Regions from separate parts of the Streptomyces globisporus C-1027 genome, predicted to be linked through region 2. Evidence: predicted binding sites of a transcription regulator. Region 2 holds the regulator's gene; the other holds the start of a gene.
The links. The regulator HspR, encoded in region 2, represses chaperone genes until heat shock. The targets are predictions, from matches to a motif close to TTGAGNNNNNNNNNCTCAA.
Positions count from the first base shown of each region.

Region 1: the regulator HspR is predicted to act here: its motif matches at 3,036-3,054, upstream of lon (endopeptidase La).

Region 1 is NZ_CP013738.1:5,481,255-5,490,433, reverse strand. Features, by position in the region: gene WQO_RS24345 (polysaccharide deacetylase family protein) at 1-479, shown strand, start outside; gene lon (endopeptidase La) at 596-3,013, opposite strand; gene WQO_RS24335 (spermidine synthase family protein) at 3,273-3,992, shown strand; gene WQO_RS24330 (response regulator transcription factor) at 4,228-4,965, shown strand; gene WQO_RS24325 (HAMP domain-containing sensor histidine kinase) at 4,962-6,038, shown strand; gene WQO_RS24320 (multifunctional oxoglutarate decarboxylase/oxoglutarate dehydrogenase thiamine pyrophosphate-binding subunit/dihydrolipoyllysine-residue succinyltransferase subunit) at 6,321-9,179, shown strand, end outside.
Region 2 is NZ_CP013738.1:4,222,933-4,232,111, reverse strand. Features, by position in the region: gene WQO_RS18495 (hypothetical protein) at 1-212, shown strand, start outside; gene WQO_RS18490 (helix-turn-helix domain-containing protein) at 313-612, opposite strand; gene WQO_RS18485 (helix-turn-helix domain-containing protein) at 800-1,792, shown strand; gene WQO_RS18480 (hypothetical protein) at 1,853-2,083, opposite strand; gene WQO_RS36140 (hypothetical protein) at 2,104-2,397, opposite strand; gene WQO_RS18470 (heat shock protein transcriptional repressor HspR) at 2,637-3,086, opposite strand; gene dnaJ (molecular chaperone DnaJ) at 3,088-4,278, opposite strand; gene grpE (nucleotide exchange factor GrpE) at 4,375-5,028, opposite strand; gene dnaK (molecular chaperone DnaK) at 5,025-6,878, opposite strand; gene WQO_RS18450 (sugar transferase) at 7,298-7,975, shown strand; gene WQO_RS18445 ((Fe-S)-binding protein) at 8,056-9,179, shown strand, end outside.

The DNA.
Region 1 (9,179 bases), 1.3 Mb from region 2:
TCGTCAAGCACCCCGAGGTGGTGCGGCGGATCGAGGACGAGGGCCACGAGGTCGCCAACCACACCTGGACGCACCAGGTGCTGACCGACCGGAAGCCGGACGAGATACGGGCCGAGCTGGAGAAGACCCAGGTGGCCATCGAGAAGATCACCGGCAGGAAGCCCCGGCTGATGCGTCCGCCGCAGGGCCGCACCGACGACACGGTCTCGGACATCAGCAAGGACCTCGGGCTCTCCCAGGTGCTGTGGAGCGCCACCGCCAAGGACTACTCGACCAACGACTCCGTGCTGATCAAGAAGCGGATCCTGGACCAGGCGAGCAAGGACGGCGTCATCCTGCTGCACGACATCTACAAGGGCACCGTCCCCGCCGTGCCCGGGATCATCGACGCGCTCCGGAAAGACGGCTACACCCTCGTGACCGTCCCCGAGCTGATGGCTCCCGCCGAGCCGCAGCCGGGCACGATCTACCGCCCCTGAGCCGCGTGCCGGTGTCCTGCCCCGGGCACGCGGAACGGCCCGCCCCCCGCCGCAGCGGGAAGCGGGCCGTCCGTACCGGTCGCGTACCTGATGCCGCGCCCGTCACTGCGTGGCACTCAGGCCGCGGCCGGGATCCTCTCGGCCGGGGCCGTGGCCGGGGCGAGGGCGATCTCCAGCACCTGGCGGACGTCGGTGACCGGGTGGACGTCCAGCTTCTCCAGCACCTCGGCCGGGACGTCGTCGAGGTCGGCCTCGTTGCGCTGGGGGATCACCACGGTCGTGATGCCCGCCCGGTGCGCGGCAAGCAGCTTCTGCTTGACGCCGCCGATCGGCAGCACCCGCCCGGTCAACGACACCTCACCGGTCATCGCCACATCCGTACGGACCAGGCGTCCGGAGAGCAGCGAGGCCAGCGCGGTCGTCAGCGTGATGCCGGCGCTCGGACCGTCCTTGGGGACCGCGCCCGCCGGGAAGTGGACGTGCACGCCCCGGTCCTTCAGGTCCGCGACCGGCAGCTCCAGCTCCGCGCCGTGCGACCGCAGGAAACTCAGCGCGATCTGCGCCGACTCCTTCATGACGTCCCCGAGCTGACCGGTCAGGGTCAGTCCGGACGCCCCGGTCTCCGGGTCGGCGAGCGACGCCTCGACGAAGAGGACGTCACCGCCCGCCCCGGTCACCGCGAGCCCGGTGGCCACACCCGGCACCGCGGTGCGGCGCTCGGCCGGATCCTGGGCGGACTCGGGCACGTGGTGCGGACGCCCGATCAGGCCGCGCAGATCCGCGTCGGTCACCGTGAACGGCAGCTCACGGTCGCCCAGTTCGTGCTGGGCCGCGACCTTGCGGAGCAGCCGGGCGACCGCCCGCTCCAGGTTCCGCACGCCCGCCTCACGGGTGTACTCGCCGGCCAGCTTGCGCAGCGCCGACTCCTCCAGGGCGACCTCGTCCTTCTCCAGACCGGCCCGCTCCAGCTGGCGCGGAAGCAGGTGGTCCCGGGCGATGACGACCTTCTCGTCCTCGGTGTAGCCGTCGAGGCGGACCAGCTCCATGCGGTCGAGCAGGGCCTCCGGGATGGCTTCGAGCACGTTGGCGGTGGCCAGGAAGACCACGTCGCTGAGGTCGAGCTCGACCTCCAGGTAGTGGTCGCGGAAGGTGTGGTTCTGCGCCGGGTCGAGGACTTCGAGGAGGGCGGCGGCCGGGTCGCCCCGGAAGTCGGAGCCGACCTTGTCGATCTCGTCGAGCAGGACGACCGGGTTCATCGAACCGGCCTCCTTGATGGCCCGCACGATGCGGCCGGGGAGCGCGCCGACGTACGTGCGCCGGTGCCCGCGGATCTCCGCCTCGTCCCGGACACCGCCGAGCGCGACACGGACGAACTTGCGGCCCATGGCGTGCGCGACGGACTCGCCGAGCGAGGTCTTGCCGACGCCGGGCGGACCGACGAGGGCGAGCACGGCACCGCCGCGACGCCCGCCGACGACTCCCAGTCCTCGGTCGGCACGCCGCTTGCGCACCGCGAGGTACTCGGTGATGCGTTCCTTCACATCGGCGAGGCCCGCGTGCTCGGCGTCCAGGACCTCCTGGGCGCCGCGGATGTCGTAGGCGTCCTCGGTCCGCTCCGTCCAGGGCAGTTCGAGGACGGTGTCCAGCCAGGTCCGGATCCAGGAGCCCTCGGGCGACTGGTCGCTGGACCGCTCCAGCTTCTCGACCTCCTTGAGCGCGGCCTCGCGGACGTGCTCGGGCAGGTCGGCGGCCTCGACGCGGGCCCGGTAGTCGTCGGACTCGTCCTCCGGGTCGCCGTTGAGCTCGGCGAGCTCCTTGCGTACGGCGTCCAGCTGGCGGCGCAGCAGGAATTCGCGCTGCTGCTTGTCGACGCCGTCCTGGACGTCCTTGGCGATGGACTCGGCCACGTCCTGTTCGGCGAGGTGCTCGCTCAGCCACTGGATGGCGAGCTTCAGCCGGGCGATCGGGTCCACGGTCTCCAGGAGCTGGACCTTCTGGGCGGTGGAGAGGAACGGTGAGTATCCGGAGTTGTCGGCGAGCGCGGAGACGTCGTCGATCTGCTGGACCCGGTCCACGACCTGCCAGGCGCCGCGCTTCTTCAGCCAGCTGGTGGCGAGCGCCTTGTACTCCTTGACCAGCTCGGCGGCTGATCCGGGCAGCGGGTCGGGGGCGGCGGTCTCCAGCACGGTCCCCTCGACCCAGAGCGCCCGGCCGGGACCGCTGGTCCCGGCGCCGATGCGGACCCGGTCACGGGCCCGGATGAGGGCGCCCGGATCGCCGTCCGACAGGCGTCCGACCTGCTCGACGGTGCCGAGGACACCGGTCCCCGTGTACGTGCCGTCGATCCGCGGGACCAGCAGCACCTGGGGCTTGCCGCCGCCGGGGCGGGCCGCGGCCTGCGCGGCCTCGACGGCGGCGCGCACCTCGGCGTCGGACAGGTCCAGCGGCACCACCATGCCGGGCAGGACGACCTCGTCGTCGAGCGGCAGCACGGGCAGGTCGATCGGTGTGAACGCCTGGGACTCGTTAGTCATGATCTCCCCTTCGGCAGGCAAGTTGAGCTATGTGGGCTCAATGCTTGTGAGTCGCCGAATGTTCCCCGGTCGGTGTTCGCTCTGAGCGATCAGCCCGGCGGCGACCCCCTTCACCAGGGCGCCCCTCCCCGTACGGCAGCACTCGAAGGCGAGCGGTTGTTCCCCTCCCCGGAACGGGAAAGGCGGTGGCATCCGCCCCCACAGCGGGCCAGGATGGGCGGGCACCGACCGCCACGACCGGATACCGGAGAGCCGCATCATGTCCGCGACGACCGCCCCCGAACCGATGGAATCGCTGCCCCTGCGCTCCCCCGGCACCCCCGTCGTCCTCGACCGCCGGGAGGGCCCCTTCGGCGAGGTCGTCCTGCGCGAGCGCGGGGAGCACTTCGAGATCATCGCCAACGGCTGCTTCCTGATGGACACCTCCGACGGGCGCTCCGAGCGGCTGCTGATCGACGTCGCGCTGGCCTCGCTGCCCGCCGGCCGGACGGCCCCCTCCGTGCTCATCGGCGGCCTGGGCGTCGGCTTCTCCCTGGTGCGGGCCGCCGAGGAGGAGCGCTGGGGGCGGATCGTGGTCGTGGAGCGGGAGCAGGCGATCGTGGACTGGCACCGGGAAGGGCCGCTGGACCGGATCTCCGGAGCGGCGCTGGCCGACCCCAGGACCGGGATCCTGCACACGGACCTGGTCGCCCACCTCCGTACCGCCACGGAGCGTTACGACGCGCTCTGCCTGGACATCGACAACGGACCCGACTGGACGGTCACGGAGAGCAACGAAAGCCTCTACTCCCCCGCCGGTCTGGCGCACTGTCACGACCGGCTGACCCCGGGCGGCGTACTCGCCGTCTGGTCCGCGCAGCCGTCCCCCGCCTTCGAACAGGCATTGCGGAATGCCGGGTTCAGCGGGGTTCGGACGGAAGAAGTGGCCGTTGCCCGAGGTGTGCCCGACGTGGTCCATCTCGCACTCCGGGCCGGCTGAACCCCCTCCCGGTATGCGTGGCCCCGGCGGTGGCACGGGTCAACCGTCACAAGGCCGACGATCCGGCCGCCCGTCCGGCCCGAACTCATGACCTCGGGGCAACACCCTGCGTAGCCGGGAGGCCTCCGCTGCCTTTACGCTGCTGACCGGCACACGGGATCACCCACGAAATCCACGAGCGAAGACCGTGCCTTGCGGGGGAATGGCCCCCGCGAGAACGGGCAGGGGCGGGGCGATGGAACAGACACACACCACCCACAACGGCGTCGCGGCCACCCCGGGGGCTCAGCGCCGGGTGCTGGTGGTCGAGGACGACGCCACGATCGTCGACGCCATTTCCGCCCGGCTGCGGGCGGAGGGCTTCCTGGTGCAGACCGCGCTGGACGGCCCCGCGGCCGTGGACGCGGCCGAGGCCTGGCAGCCCGACCTGATGGTGCTCGACATCATGCTTCCGGGCTTCGACGGCCTGGAGGTCTGCCGCCGGGTGCAGGCGTCGCGCCCGGTGCCGGTGCTCATGCTCACCGCACGCGACGACGAGACCGACATGCTGGTCGGGCTCGGGGTCGGCGCCGACGACTACATGACCAAGCCGTTCTCCATGCGGGAGCTGGCCGCCCGGGTGCACGTGCTGCTGCGCCGGGTGGAGCGGGCGGCGCTGGCCGCCGTCACCCCGCGCAGCGGGATACTGCGCCTGGGTGAGCTGGAGATCGACCACGCGCAGCGCCGGGTCCGGGTGCGCGCCGAGGACGTCCACCTCACGCCGACCGAGTTCGACCTGCTGGTCTGCCTCGCCAACACCCCGCGCGCGGTGCTCTCCCGGGAGCAGTTGCTGGCCGAGGTGTGGGACTGGGCGGACGCCTCGGGCACCCGCACGGTCGACAGCCACATCAAGGCGCTGCGCCGGAAGATCGGCGCGGAGCGGATCCGTACCGTGCACGGTGTGGGCTACGCCCTGGAGACTCCGGCGCCGTGACGTGGCCAGGGCCCGGAATGCGGCCCTTCTCCATCAAGGCCAAGCTGGGCACGCTCGTCGTGGTCTCGGTGTTCATCACGACCGGACTGCTGATCGTCGCCCTGCGGACCCGGACCGAGTTCCAGTTCATCACCGTGTTCTCGGTGATCGCCACGCTGCTGATCACCCAGTTCGTGGCGCACGGTCTGACCGCGCCGCTGGACGAGATGAGAGCGGTGGCCCGGTCGATCTCGCACGGCGACTACACGCGCCGGGTGAGCGGCGCCGGGCGGCGGGACGAACTGGGCGACCTGGCGCAGACGATCAACCGCATGGCGGACGATCTGGAGGCGGAGGACCGGCATCGAAAAGAGCTGGTCGCCAATGTCAGCCATGAGCTGCGCACGCCCATCGCGGCGCTCAGAGCCGTGCTGGAGAACGTGGTGGACGGGGTGTCCGCCGCCGATCCGGAGACGATGCGCACGGCGCTGAAACAGACGGAACGGCTCGGCCGGCTGGTCGAGACACTGCTGGACCTGTCGCGCCTGGACAACGGGGTCGTCGCACTCAAGGCACGCCGTTTCGAGGTGTGGCCGTATCTGTCGGGCGTACTGAAGGAGGCGAATCTCGCCGCCTCCCAGCGACGCCTGTCGTCGGGTTCGGGCAATCACTCCCGTACGGACGTCCATCTGCATCTGGACGTCTCGCCGCCGGAGCTCACCGCGCACGCGGACGCCGAGCGGCTGCACCAGGTGGTCGCGAACCTCATCGACAACGCGGTCAAGCACAGCCCGCCGCACGGCCGGGTGACGGTGCTGGCGCGGCGCGGGGCCTGTCCGGAGTCGCTGGAGCTGGAAGTCATCGACGAGGGGCCGGGCATCCCGGAGGCGGAGCGCCACCGGGTGTTCGAGCGTTTCAACCGGGGCCAGGCGCCCTCCCCGCAGGGCCCGGGCAGCGACGGCGGGACGGGCCTCGGGCTCGCCATCGCCCGGTGGGCGGTCGATCTGCACGGCGGCCGGATCGGTGTGGCCGAATCCGTACGAGGCTGCCGGATCCAGGTCACCCTTCCGGGAATCCCCGAGCAGCGCGGCTGACGGTCTTGTTGGCATAGGGTCGAACCGGAAGGGCACGTTCATACATGTCCTGCCAGCAAGGGGCCTCAAGGGGATGCGGTCACAGGGCCGTGTCCACGGTCCTGCGTACCCGAAGTGCAGTGGAACCTCGCTTGTTTCCCGCCATTTCCTGCGCCGAAACCCGCCCTTCGATGTGATGTGCACGACGAAGCACCGGCCCGGCCTGCAAGGAACGGTTCGGGGGGCGTAGCCTTGATTTCCGCTGTCCATCACCTTGTGAAGCGGAAGAGGGCGGTTGCCGCCGTGTCGTCTCAGTCCCCCAGTAACTCCAGCGTCTCGACCGACCAAGCCAGCCCGGGCACCAACCCGGCCGCGGCTTTCGGCGCCAATGAATGGCTCGTCGACGAGATCTACCAGCAGTACCTCCAGGACCCCAGTTCGGTCGATCGTGCCTGGTGGGACTTCTTCGCCGACTACAAGCCGGGTGCCGCCGGCACGGCGGACAAGCCCGCTCCCGGGGCCTCGGGGGCCCCGGTGACCGAGGCCGCCGCCCCGGCCGCGCCCGCTCCGGCAGCCGCTCCGGCTCCGGCGAAGGCCGCGCCCACCGCCGCTCCGGCCGCCCCCGCGCAGCCGGCCCCGGCCAAGGCCGCGCCCGCTCCGGCGAAGGCCGCCCCCGCCGAGGCGAAGCCCGCGGCCGCGAAGCCCGCCGCCGCGCCCGCCAAGGCGAAGCCCAAGGCGGACGAGTCCACCGAGGCCCCGGCGGGTCCGGAGTACGTGACGCTGCGCGGCCCCTCGGCCGCCGTCGCGAAGAACATGAACGCCTCGCTGGAGCTGCCGACGGCCACGTCCGTCCGCGCGGTCCCGGTGAAGCTGCTCTTCGACAACCGCATCGTCATCAACAACCACCTCAAGCGCGCCCGCGGCGGGAAGATCTCCTTCACGCACCTCATCGGGTACGCGATGGTGCAGGCCCTCAAGGCCATGCCGTCGATGAACTACTCCTTCGCGGAGAAGGACGGCAAGCCGACCCTGGTCAAGCCGGAGCACGTCAACCTGGGTCTGGCCATCGACCTGGTGAAGCCGAACGGCGACCGCCAGCTGGTCGTCGCGGCCATCAAGAAGGCCGAGACGCTCAACTTCTTCGAGTTCTGGCAGGCGTACGAGGACATCGTCCGGCGCGCCCGCATCGGCAAGCTCGGCATGGACGACTTCACCGGCGTCACCGCCTCGCTGACCAACCCCGGCGGCATCGGCACCGTCCACTCGGTGCCCCGCCTGATGCCCGGTCAGGGCCTCATCATGGGCGTCGGCGCGATGGACTACCCGGCTGAGTTCCAGGGCACCTCGCAGGACACCCTCAACAAGCTCGGCATCTCGAAGGTCATGACGCTCACGTCGACCTACGACCACCGGGTCATCCAGGGCGCCGCCTCCGGCGAGTTCCTGCGCGTCCTGTCCCAGCTGCTGCTCGGCGAGAACGAGTTCTACGACGAGATCTTCAAGGCGCTGCGCATCCCCTACGAGCCGGTCCGCTGGCTCAAGGACATCGACGCCTCGCACGACGACGACGTCACCAAGGCCGCGCGGGTCTTCGAGCTGATCCACTCCTACCGGGTCCGCGGCCACGTCATGGCCGACACCGACCCGCTGGAGTACCACCAGCGCAAGCACCCCGACCTGGACATCACCGAGCACGGCCTCACCCTGTGGGACCTGGAGCGGGACTTCGCGGTCGGCGGGTTCGCCGGCAAGACGATGATGAAGCTCCGCGACATCCTCGGCGTGCTCCGTGAGTCGTACTGCCGCACCACCGGCATCGAGTTCATGCACATCCAGGACCCGAAGCAGCGCAAGTGGCTCCAGGACCGGGTGGAGCGCCCGCGCCCGAAGCCCGAGCGCGAGGAGCAGCTGCGCATCCTGCGCCGGCTGAACGCCGCGGAGGCGTTCGAGACCTTCCTGCAGACGAAGTACGTCGGCCAGAAGCGGTTCTCGCTGGAGGGCGGCGAGTCCGTCATCCCGCTGCTCGACGCGGTCATCGACTCCGCCGCCGAGGCCCGCCTCGACGAGGTCGTCATCGGCATGGCCCACCGCGGCCGGCTGAACGTCCTGGCGAACATCGTCGGCAAGTCGTACGCGCAGATCTTCCGCGAGTTCGAGGGCAACCTCGACCCGCGCTCCATGCACGGCTCCGGCGACGTCAAGTACCACCTGGGCGCCGAGGGCACCTTCACCGGTCTGGACGGCGAGCAGATCAAGGTCTCGCTGGCCGCCAACCCCTCGCACCTGGAGGCGGTCGACCCGGTCCTGGAGGGCATCGCCCGCGCCAAGCAGGACATCATCAACAAGGGCGGCACGGACTTCACGGTCCTGCCGGTCGCGCTCCACGGCGACGCGGCCTTCGCGGGCCAGGGCGTCGTCGCCGAGACGCTCAACATGTCGCAGCTGCGCGGCTACCGCACCGGCGGCACCGTGCACGTGGTGATCAACAACCAGGTCGGCTTCACCGCCGCCCCGGAGTCCTCGCGCTCCTCGATGTACGCCACCGACGTGGCGCGCATGATCGAGGCGCCGATCATCCACGTCAACGGCGACGACCCGGAGGCCGTGGTCCGCGTCGCGCGGCTCGCCTTCGAGTTCCGGCAGGCGTTCAACAAGGACGTCGTGATCGACCTCATCTGCTACCGCCGCCGCGGTCACAACGAGGGCGACAACCCGGAGTTCACCAACCCGCAGATGTACACCCTGATCGACAAGAAGCGCTCGGTGCGCAAGCTCTACACCGAGTCCCTCATCGGTCGTGGCGACATCACGCTGGAAGAGGCGGAGCAGGCGCTCCAGGACTTCCAGGGTCAGCTGGAGAAGGTGTTCGCCGAGGTCCGCGAGGCCACCTCGCAGCCGGCGTCCCCGCACGTGCCGGAGCCGCAGGCCGCGTTCCCGGTGGCCGTGGAGACGGCGGTCTCCGCCGAGGTCGTCAAGCGGATCGCCGAGTCCCAGGTCAACATCCCCGAGTCGATCACCGTCCACCCCCGTCTGATGCCGCAGATGCAGCGTCGCGCGGCCTCGGTGGAGAACGCCACGATCGACTGGGGCATGGGCGAGACCCTGGCCATCGGTTCGCTGCTGATGGAGGGCACCCCGGTCCGGCTCGCCGGCCAGGACACC
Region 2 (9,179 bases):
TCCCGTTCAGCAAGCTGACCCGCGACGGCAAGCACCTCGGGGACTTCTCCTCGGACGGCGACCGCCGGGTGATAGCGGAGTGGCAGGAGGAGGCCGGCACCCCCGAACCCCTCGACGCGGCCATCGGCTACGCGCTGTCGGCGGCGTTCGGAACGGGCGGTCAGCCGATGTGGATGATGCTGATGGACGCGGTCAGCGCCGCCCTGCCGTAGGCGGTAGGGCGGCGAGGCGGAACGCCCGAGGTCCCCTGCCGGAAGCAAGACTTCCGGCAGGGGACCTCGGGCGTAACGGTCTCCAGCGCGCGATCCGGCGTCAGATCGCGGACGCGGCCCCCTGATGTCCTCTGATGTCCTCCGCGTGCAGATACGACACGATCGCCGCCTCGAACCGGGACTTCAGGTTCAGCTTGCGCACGATGCTCGACGTGTGCGCCCGGACGGTCCGTTCCGTGATGCCCAGTCTCCGGGCCAGCCAGCGGTTCTGCTCCCCGCTCGCCAGCAGCACGAGCACTTCCAGCTCACGTTCGGTGAGCGTGGCGAAGTCCATCTCCGGCCGGCCGCCGACGGCGTCCCCCGCCCGTCCGCCGGTCCTCATCCGTTCGTCGGCCATCATCGTCACAGCAGTCTCCTCCATTGATCGTCACCGTCCCCCGTCCCGCGCCCGTCACCCGGACGACCGGGACTACCTGCTGCTTTACCTATGGATTACCCTCTCCCTCATCGGTTCGACGGTTGCACGGCATTTGACCGATGCCGCGGTGCGCCGTCGGTAGTCGTGCGGCACGCGGGGGGCGGCAGCGGTGAACGGCGGAAGCCTGTCCATACTCGGCCTGGACATCACGGAGGAGCGTGCCTACCGGCACTTCCTCCGCAATCCGGGCACCGGCACCGAGGACATCGGGGTGCTGCTCCACAGCCCTCGCGAGGAGGTGGAGAAGGCCCTCGCCCGCCTCGACGAGCTGGGCCTGCTGCGGACCGACGAGCACGGCGGCGTCGCGGCGGCCGCCCCGGAGACCGCGGTCGAGCGGCTCACGGAGATCCGGCTGCGCGAGCTGCACGAAGAGCTCCACCAGGTCACCAGGTCCCGGCACCTGATCGCCGAGCTGACAGCCGAACAGCAGACCCGCCCCCTCGCCACCCAGGGCGTCGAGCGGCTCGAAGTCCTCCGGCAGATCCGCGACCGGATCGACGACCTGGCCTTCTTCGCCCGCCAGGAGATCCTCTCCGTCGAGCCGTACACCGCCCTCACCGCCGAGAACATCGCGCACGCACGACCCCTGGACACCCGGTGTCTGCGCCGGGGCGTGCAGATCCGCAGCGTGGTGCTGCGGGAAGCGCTCGACCACCCGCCGACCGTCGCCTACCTCCGCGAACTCACCGCGCAGGGGGCGTCGATCCGGGCCGCGGACAAGCTGTCCGAGCGGATCCTCGTGTACGACCGCCGTACGGCCCTGGTGCCCGTCGACCCCTCGGACACCTCGCGCGGCGCGCTGGTCACCCAGCAGGCCGGTCTGGTCTCCAACATCCTGGCCCTGTTCGAGAAGATCTGGGCCGAGTCCACGGACCTCTCGACCCTGATCGACACCCACGCCTCGCCCTCCGACGTGCTGTCCGAGATGGAGCAGCGCGTCATGGAGGAGATGTGCCGGGTCGCCAAGGACGAGACGGGCGCGCGGAACCTGGACATCTCGGTGCGGACGTACCGCCGCCATGTCGCCGACGTGCTCCGCATCCTGGGCGCGACCAGCCGCCCGCACGCGGCCCTGCTGGCCCGCGAGCGTGGCTGGATCTGAGCCCCGGGAGGGGATGGGTCCGTACGGATCCCTCCCCGGAGGCGACGGGATCCGGCCGCCCTAGCCGGCCCCTTCCAGCACCCACCCGTGCAGCGTCCGGTCCCGCAGCGCCTCCGCGCACCGTTCCCGTACGGCGGTCACGTCCCCCGCGTCCCGCCCCGAGCCGCGCACCAGGACGGTGATCCGGTCCTCGTCGATGCGCTGGCCGCACTCCCACTGCGCGGGCAGCATCCCGATGAGCCGGAGCACCGCGATGCCGGCGGGCGTGGCGTCGGCGGAGACACGCGCCACCGCGATCTCCACCGGGTCTTCTACTGCCAGCCGTTGACGCACTTCACCTTGCCCATGAACGGCGCCAGCGGCTTCGGCAGCGGTGCCCCGCAGATGAGCCGGTTGACCGCCTCCTTCACCTCCGACGCGATCTCCTCGCCCCGGCCCCCGATCCCGGCCCCCGTCCCGGCCGTCCGCGGTGCGGCCTCCTCGGCCACCGTGCCGACCCCCGGAGCGGCGGTCGCGTGGGCCGGTGCGGCGGCCGCTCCGAGAACCAGTCCCAGGAGCAGTCCCCCCGTGGCGACCGTCTTTCCGGTGAACGCGTAGACGCCCATGTCTTCCTCCCCGTACGTCACGTGTCTCGTCGGCTCGTTCCCGCCGACATGCACCACCTTGTCAGCGGAGCGATCCGCTCCGGGAGGCGATCACTGTCAACTTGCTGCACGATTCCGGCCACTTGGTGCCAGCCACCGGCCACCACGGGGACACACGAAGACGGCCGGGGCGGAAGAACACCCTGTGTTCTTCCGCCCCGGCCGTCGTCCGTACGAAAAGGCCCGCCCCGAAGCTACTGCTAAGGCTTCGGCTTCGGCTTGGGCCGCCACACCACCAGCGCGCCCGTCTGCTGCACGTCCTGGTACGGCACCAGGTCGCGGCGGTACGAGGCGTGGACCTGGGCCTCGCGCTGCTGCATGGCGACCGCCGCGCCGTCCACCGCCGCCGAGAGCTCGGCGACGCGCTGCTGGAGCGCGGTCACCTGGTTCTCCAGCTCGATGATCCGCTTGATGCCCGCGAGGTTGATGCCCTCGTCCTGCGACAGCTGCTGCACGGTGCGCAGCAGCTCGATGTCACGGGCCGAGTAGCGCCGGCCGCGCCCGGCCGTACGGTCCGGGGAGACCAGGCCGAGACGGTCGTACTGGCGCAGCGTCTGCGGGTGGAGCCCCGAGAGCTGGGCCGCGATCGAGATCACGTACACCGGTGTCTCATCGGTCAGCTGGTACGGATTGCGTCGACGGCCGTCCATCTCAAGCTCCCTTCGCGGCCTGGAACAGTTCCGCCCGCGGGTCCTCGTCCGCGGTCGCCTTCCGGTAGGCCTCCAGGGCGTCCCTGGCCTCCTGGCCCAGGTCCCTGGGGACCGCGACCTCCACGGTGACCAGCAGGTCGCCGCGGGTGCCGTCCTTGCGCACCGCGCCCTTGCCCCGGGCGCGCATCGTACGCCCGTTGGGGGTGCCGGCGGGAAGCTTCAGCGTGACCGGGGGTCCGCCGAGCGTGGGGACCTTGATCTCGCCGCCGAGCGTCGCCTCCGGGTAGGTGACGGGCACGGTGACCGTGAGGTTGTCGCCCTTGCGGCCGAAGACCGGGTGGGCGTCGACGTGGACGACGACATACAGATCGCCGGCCGGACCGCCGCGCTCGCCCGCACCGCCCTTGCCGCGCAGCCGGATCCGCTGGCCGTCGGAGACGCCCGCCGGGATCCGCACCTGCATGGTGCGCGCCGACTTCGCCCGGCCGCTGCCCTTGCAGACGTCGCAGGGGTCCTGGGCGATGAGGCCCCGGCCCTTGCAGTCCACACAGGGGTCGGTGAGCGAGAAGCCGCCGCCGCTGCCGCGCGAGACCTGGCCGGTGCCGACGCAGGTCGGGCAGACCCGGGGGGTGCCGTTCTTGTCGCCGGTACCGGAACACGCCTTGCAGGGCGCCTGGCTGGACATCCGCAGCGGGACCGTGGCCCCGTCGACCGCCTCGGTGAAGCTGAGCGTCACCTCGGACTCGATGTCCTGGCCGCGCCTGGGCTGGACCCGGGTGCCGGTGCCGCCGCGGTTGAACAGCCCGCCGAAGACGTCGCCGAGACCGCCTCCGCCGCCGAAGCCGCCGCCCGCGCCGCCCTGTCCGCCGCCCGGGGCGCCCCCGCCGAAGAGGTCGCCCAGGTCGAAGTTGAAGTTGCCGCCCGCACCACCGGGGCCGGGCCGGAAGCCGCCGTTGCCGAAGAGGGCGCGCGCCTCGTCGTACTCCTTGCGCTTCTTGGGGTCACCGAGGACGTCGTTCGCCTCGGAGATCTCCTTGAAGCGCTCCTCCGCCTTGGCGTCGTTCTTGTTGGCGTCCGGGTGGAACTCGCGGGCGAGCTTCCGGTACGCCTTCTTGACCTCGGCGTCGGTGGCGTCCTTGGGGACGCCGAGGACCTTGTAGTAGTCCTTCTCGACGAAGTCCTTCGTGCTCATCGACGTCCCTCCTTCCGGACGATCGGCCGAGCGGCCGGCCCGTGGGCCGGCCGCCTGGCCGGTCGGTGTGCACCGAGGTGATCGGACGTGTTGCCGTCAGACCTCCTCGGTGCCACCGCTCTCCTCGTCGTCTGCCTTCTTCTCTTCCTTCGCCGCGGTGGGCGTGGCGCCCGGCTGCGGCTCGGCGACGGCCACCCGCGCGGGGCGGATGGTGCGCTCGCCGATGCGATACCCCGGCTGAAGGATCGCCACGCAGGTCGTCTCGGTGACGTCCGGCGCGTAGCTGTGCATCAGGGCCTCGTGGATCGTCGGGTCGAAGGGCTCGCCCTCCTTGCCGAACTGCTGGAGGCCCAGCTTCGCGACGACGGTCTCCATCGATTCGGCCACCGACTTGAAGCCGCCGACCAGCTCGCCGTGTTCCCGCGCGCGGCCGACGTCGTCGAGGACGGGCAGGAGCTCGGACAGGAGGTTCGCGACGGCGATCTCCTTGACCGTGACCCGGTCCCGCTCGACGCGGCGGCGGTAGTTCTGGTACTCGGCCTGGAGCCGCTGGAGGTCTGCCGTGCGCTCGTTGAGCGCCGTACGGACCTGGTCCAGCTGCGCCGTCAGACCGACGGTCGCATCGGTGTCCCCGGCCGGGGCCGCCGCCTCCTCCTCGGAGGAGTCGGCAGCCTTCGGCTCGGCGTCATCAGGGGTGGCGCCGGAGGGGACGTCGGGCTTCTCCTCGAAGCCCGGAGTCTCCTCGGTCACGCCGCACCGCCCTTGGTGTCCTTCTCGTCGTCCACGATCTCGGCGTCGACGACATCGTCATCGGCCTTGGCCTGGCCGTCGCCCGGGGCCTCGGCGCCCGGGGCCGCACCCTCGGCCTGGGCGTTGGCGTACATCGCCTGGCCCAGCTTCTGGGAGACGGCGGCGACCTTCTCGGTGGCCGTACGGATCTCGGCGGTGTCCTCGCCCTTGAGCTTCTCCTTCAGCTCCTCGACCGCGGTCTCCACCTCCGTCTTGACGTCGCCGGGGACCTTGTCCTCGTTGTCCTTGAGGAACTTCTCCGTCTGGTAGACGAGCTGCTCGCCCTGGTTGCGCGACTCGGCGGCCTCGCGGCGGGCGTGGTCCTCCTCCGCGTACTTCTCGGCCTCTTCGCGCATCCGGTTGACCTCGTCCTTCGGCAGCGAGGAGCCGCCGGTGACGGTCATCTTCTGCTCCTTGCCGGTGCCGAGGTCCTTGGCGGCGACGTGCATGATGCCGTTGGCGTCGATGTCGAAGGCGACCTCGATCTGCGGGACACCGCGCGGGGCCGGCGGCAGACCGGTCAGCTCGAACATCCCGAGCTTCTTGTTGTACGCCGCGATCTCGCGCTCGCCCTGGTAGACCTGGATCTGCACGGACGGCTGGTTGTCCTCGGCCGTCGTGAAGATCTCGGAGCGCTTGGTCGGGATCGTGGTGTTGCGCTCGATGAGCTTGGTCATGATCCCTCCCTTGGTCTCGATACCGAGGGACAGCGGGGTGACGTCGAGGAGCAGGACGTCCTTGACCTCACCCTTCAGGACACCGGCCTGGAGCGAGGCGCCGATGGCGACGACCTCGTCCGGGTTCACACCCTTGTTGGCCTCCTGGCCGCCGGTCAGCTCCTTGACGAGCTCGGCGACGGCGGGCATACGGGTGGAGCCACCGACGAGAACGACGTGGTCGATCTCGGAGAGCTGGATGCCCGCGTCCTTGATGACGTTGTGGAACGGGGTCTTGCAGCGGTCCAGGAGGTCCGAGGTCAGCTGCTGGAACTGCGAGCGCGTGAGCTTCTCGTCCAGGTGCAGCGGGCCCTCGGCGGACGCCGTGATGTAGGGCAGGTTGATCGTGGTCTCGGTCGAGGACGAGAGCTCGATCTTCGCCTTCTCCGCGGCCTCGCGGAGACGCTGGAGAGCCATCTTGTCCTTGGACAGGTCCACGCCGTGCCCGTTGGCGAACTGCTTCACCAGGTAGTCGACGACACGCTGGTCCCAGTCGTCACCACCGAGGTGGTTGTCACCGTTGGTGGCCTTCACCTCGACGACGCCGTCGCCGATCTCCAGGAGGGACACGTCGAAGGTGCCGCCACCGAGGTCGAAGACGAGGATCGTCTGGTCGTCCTTGTCGAGGCCGTACGCCAGGGCGGCGGCGGTCGGCTCGTTGACGATGCGCAGGACGTTCAGGCCCGCGATCTCGCCGGCCTCCTTCGTCGCCTGACGCTCGGAGTCGTTGAAGTACGCCGGGACGGTGATGACCGCGTCGGCCACCTTCTCGCCCAGGTAGGACTCGGCGTCGCGCTTCAGCTTCTGCAGGATGAAGGCGCTCATCTGCTGCGGGTTGAAGCCCTTGCCGTCGATCTCGATCTTCCAGTCCGTGCCCATGTGGCGCTTGACGGAGCGGATGGTCCTGTCGACGTTGGTGACCGCCTGGCGCTTGGCGACCTCGCCGACGAGCACCTCGCCGTTCTTGGCGAAGGCGACGACGGACGGCGTGGTCCTGGCGCCTTCGGCGTTGGTGATGACGGTGGGCTCGCCGCCTTCGAGAACGCTGACGACGGAGTTAGTCGTGCCCAGGTCGATGCCGACCGCACGTGCCATTTCAATTCCTCCAACGGATTACTTGAGTGGATCTGACTCAAGAATGCATGACACCCGCCCATGAGTCAACAGACCTGAGTCGAGCACGCTCAACTTAGGTGCTACTGCACGCTTACGTGGACCTTATCTGCGCCGATCCGCCCGCCACACCACCGCACCGGCGCACGCCACGCCCCTCGCGCACCACCCGACCCACCGTCCCATCGTGGGATCGTTCTGTCACAAATTGCCGCGAGACGGCCACAACCGTTACCGACCGGCAGGTTTCAGCGTGGATCGTCACCCATGGTGTCCCATCGAACCTCGAACCCCGGGCGGGCGCGATGCAGAACGCGAGGAAGCGGCACGTACGGCAGATGAGACGGGAGGACCGGCGGGCAGGAAGCACAAAGCGGCCGCCCTCACCCGCGCACCCGACCGTGTCCGGCACCGCGCGGGGCGACTTCCCCTCCCGCCCCGCCGTACACCTGGCAGGCCTCACCGACCGGGTGCGACGGCTCGCCGACCGCACCCTCCCCCGTACGTCGGCCGAACGCGCCCTGGACCTGGTGCTCGGCACCGCACTGCTCGCCCTGACCTACCCCGCCGTCGCCGCGGCCGCGCTCGTCCTGACCGCGCGGCGCACCCCGGGCGGCGCCTGGGACCGCCGGCCCCGGACGTGCCTGGGCGGCCGGGTCTTCGAGCTGCGCACCCTGCGGACCCGAAGGCTCCGCCTGGACCTGTTCTCGCGGCTGCCGCACGTCGTCCGCGGCGACCTCGCCCTGGTCGGCCCCGCCCCTCTGGCCCCCGGCGACCCCCGGGCCACCGGGCCAGGCGCCCGGCAGTGGCGGCAGGAACTGCGGCCGGGCCTGACCGGTCTGGCCCAGGTGCGCGCCCGCTCGGGCATGCCGTGGGACGACCCCGCTCTGCTGGACCAGCACTACGCAGAGCACCATGGAGTGGTGCTCGACCTGGCGATCCTCGCCGAAGCCGCCCGCAATCCCCTGCGGGAACAGCTCCGGAAGGCCCGCCGAACCAAGGCACACCTGAGCGACGCAGATCACCGCCCGTCCGCCTGCAGGAGGGTGGACCAAGCGGATAGTGTCAGCACAGACTAATTAAGTTACTGCTTAGTAGTAGCGGGCAGTATCACGTAACCAACTGGATCCCGCTCTCGCAGGCCCGAGGAGCCCCACTCATGCAACTCGCCGCGATCATCGTGTCGCTGGTGCTGACGGTCGTCGGCGTTGCGCTCGTCGCCCGAGCCGTCGCGCAGATCTACCGCTTCGTCCGCCTCGGACAGGCGGTACCGGCTGGCAGCCGCACCGACGACCCCAAGCAGCGGACGATCACCTTGATCAAGGAGTTCGTCGGCCATACCCGCATGAACCGCTGGGGAATCGTGGGCGTCGCCCACTGGTTCGTCGCGGTCGGCTTCCTGACCCTGGGCCTGACGATCGTCACGGCGTACGGCCAGCTGTTCAAGGCCGACTGGGTGCTGCCGTACATCGGCACCTTCCTGCCGTACGAGGTGTACATCGAGTTCATCGCGCTCGGCACGACCCTCGGCATCCTCGTCCTGATCGCGATCCGCCAGCTGAACCTGCCCTCGCGGGCGGGCCGCAAGTCGCGGTTCACCGGCTCCAAGATGGGCCAGGCGTACTTCGTCGAGGCGATCATCCTGATCATCGGCGCCGCGATCATGGTGCTCCGCGGTCTGGAGGGCGCGCTCCACCACGTGGACGGCTACGGCCCCGCGTACTTCGCCTCGTACCCCCTGGTCCTGGCCTTCGAGGGACTGAGCACCGAGACGCTGCAGAACCTGGTCTACCTGTTCGCGATGATCAAGCTCGGTACGACGATGATCTGGGCGATCACCGTCGGGCTGAACACGAACATGGGTGTGGCCTGGCACCGTTTCCTCGGCTTCCCGAACATCTGGTTCAAGCGGAACGCCGACGGCGAGGTCGCGCTCGGCGCGCTCCAGCCCATGACGACGGCCGGCAAGGAGATCGACTGGGAGGACCCGGCCGAGGACGCGGTCTTCGGTGTCTCCCAGGTCGAGCAGTTCTCCTGGAAGGGCATCCTCGACTTCTCCACCTGCACCGAGTGCGGCCGCTGCCAGTCGCAGTGCCCCGCCTGGAACACCGGCAAGCCCCTCTCCCCGAAGCTCCTGATCATGTCGCTGCGCGACCACGCGCACGCCAAGGCCCCCTACCTCCTGGCCGGCGGCGGCAAGACCATGGAGGGCGAGGAGAAGGCCACCGAGGAGCAGCTCAAGGACGTCCCCGCCGCCGCCCTCGCCGAGGCCGAGCGCCCGCT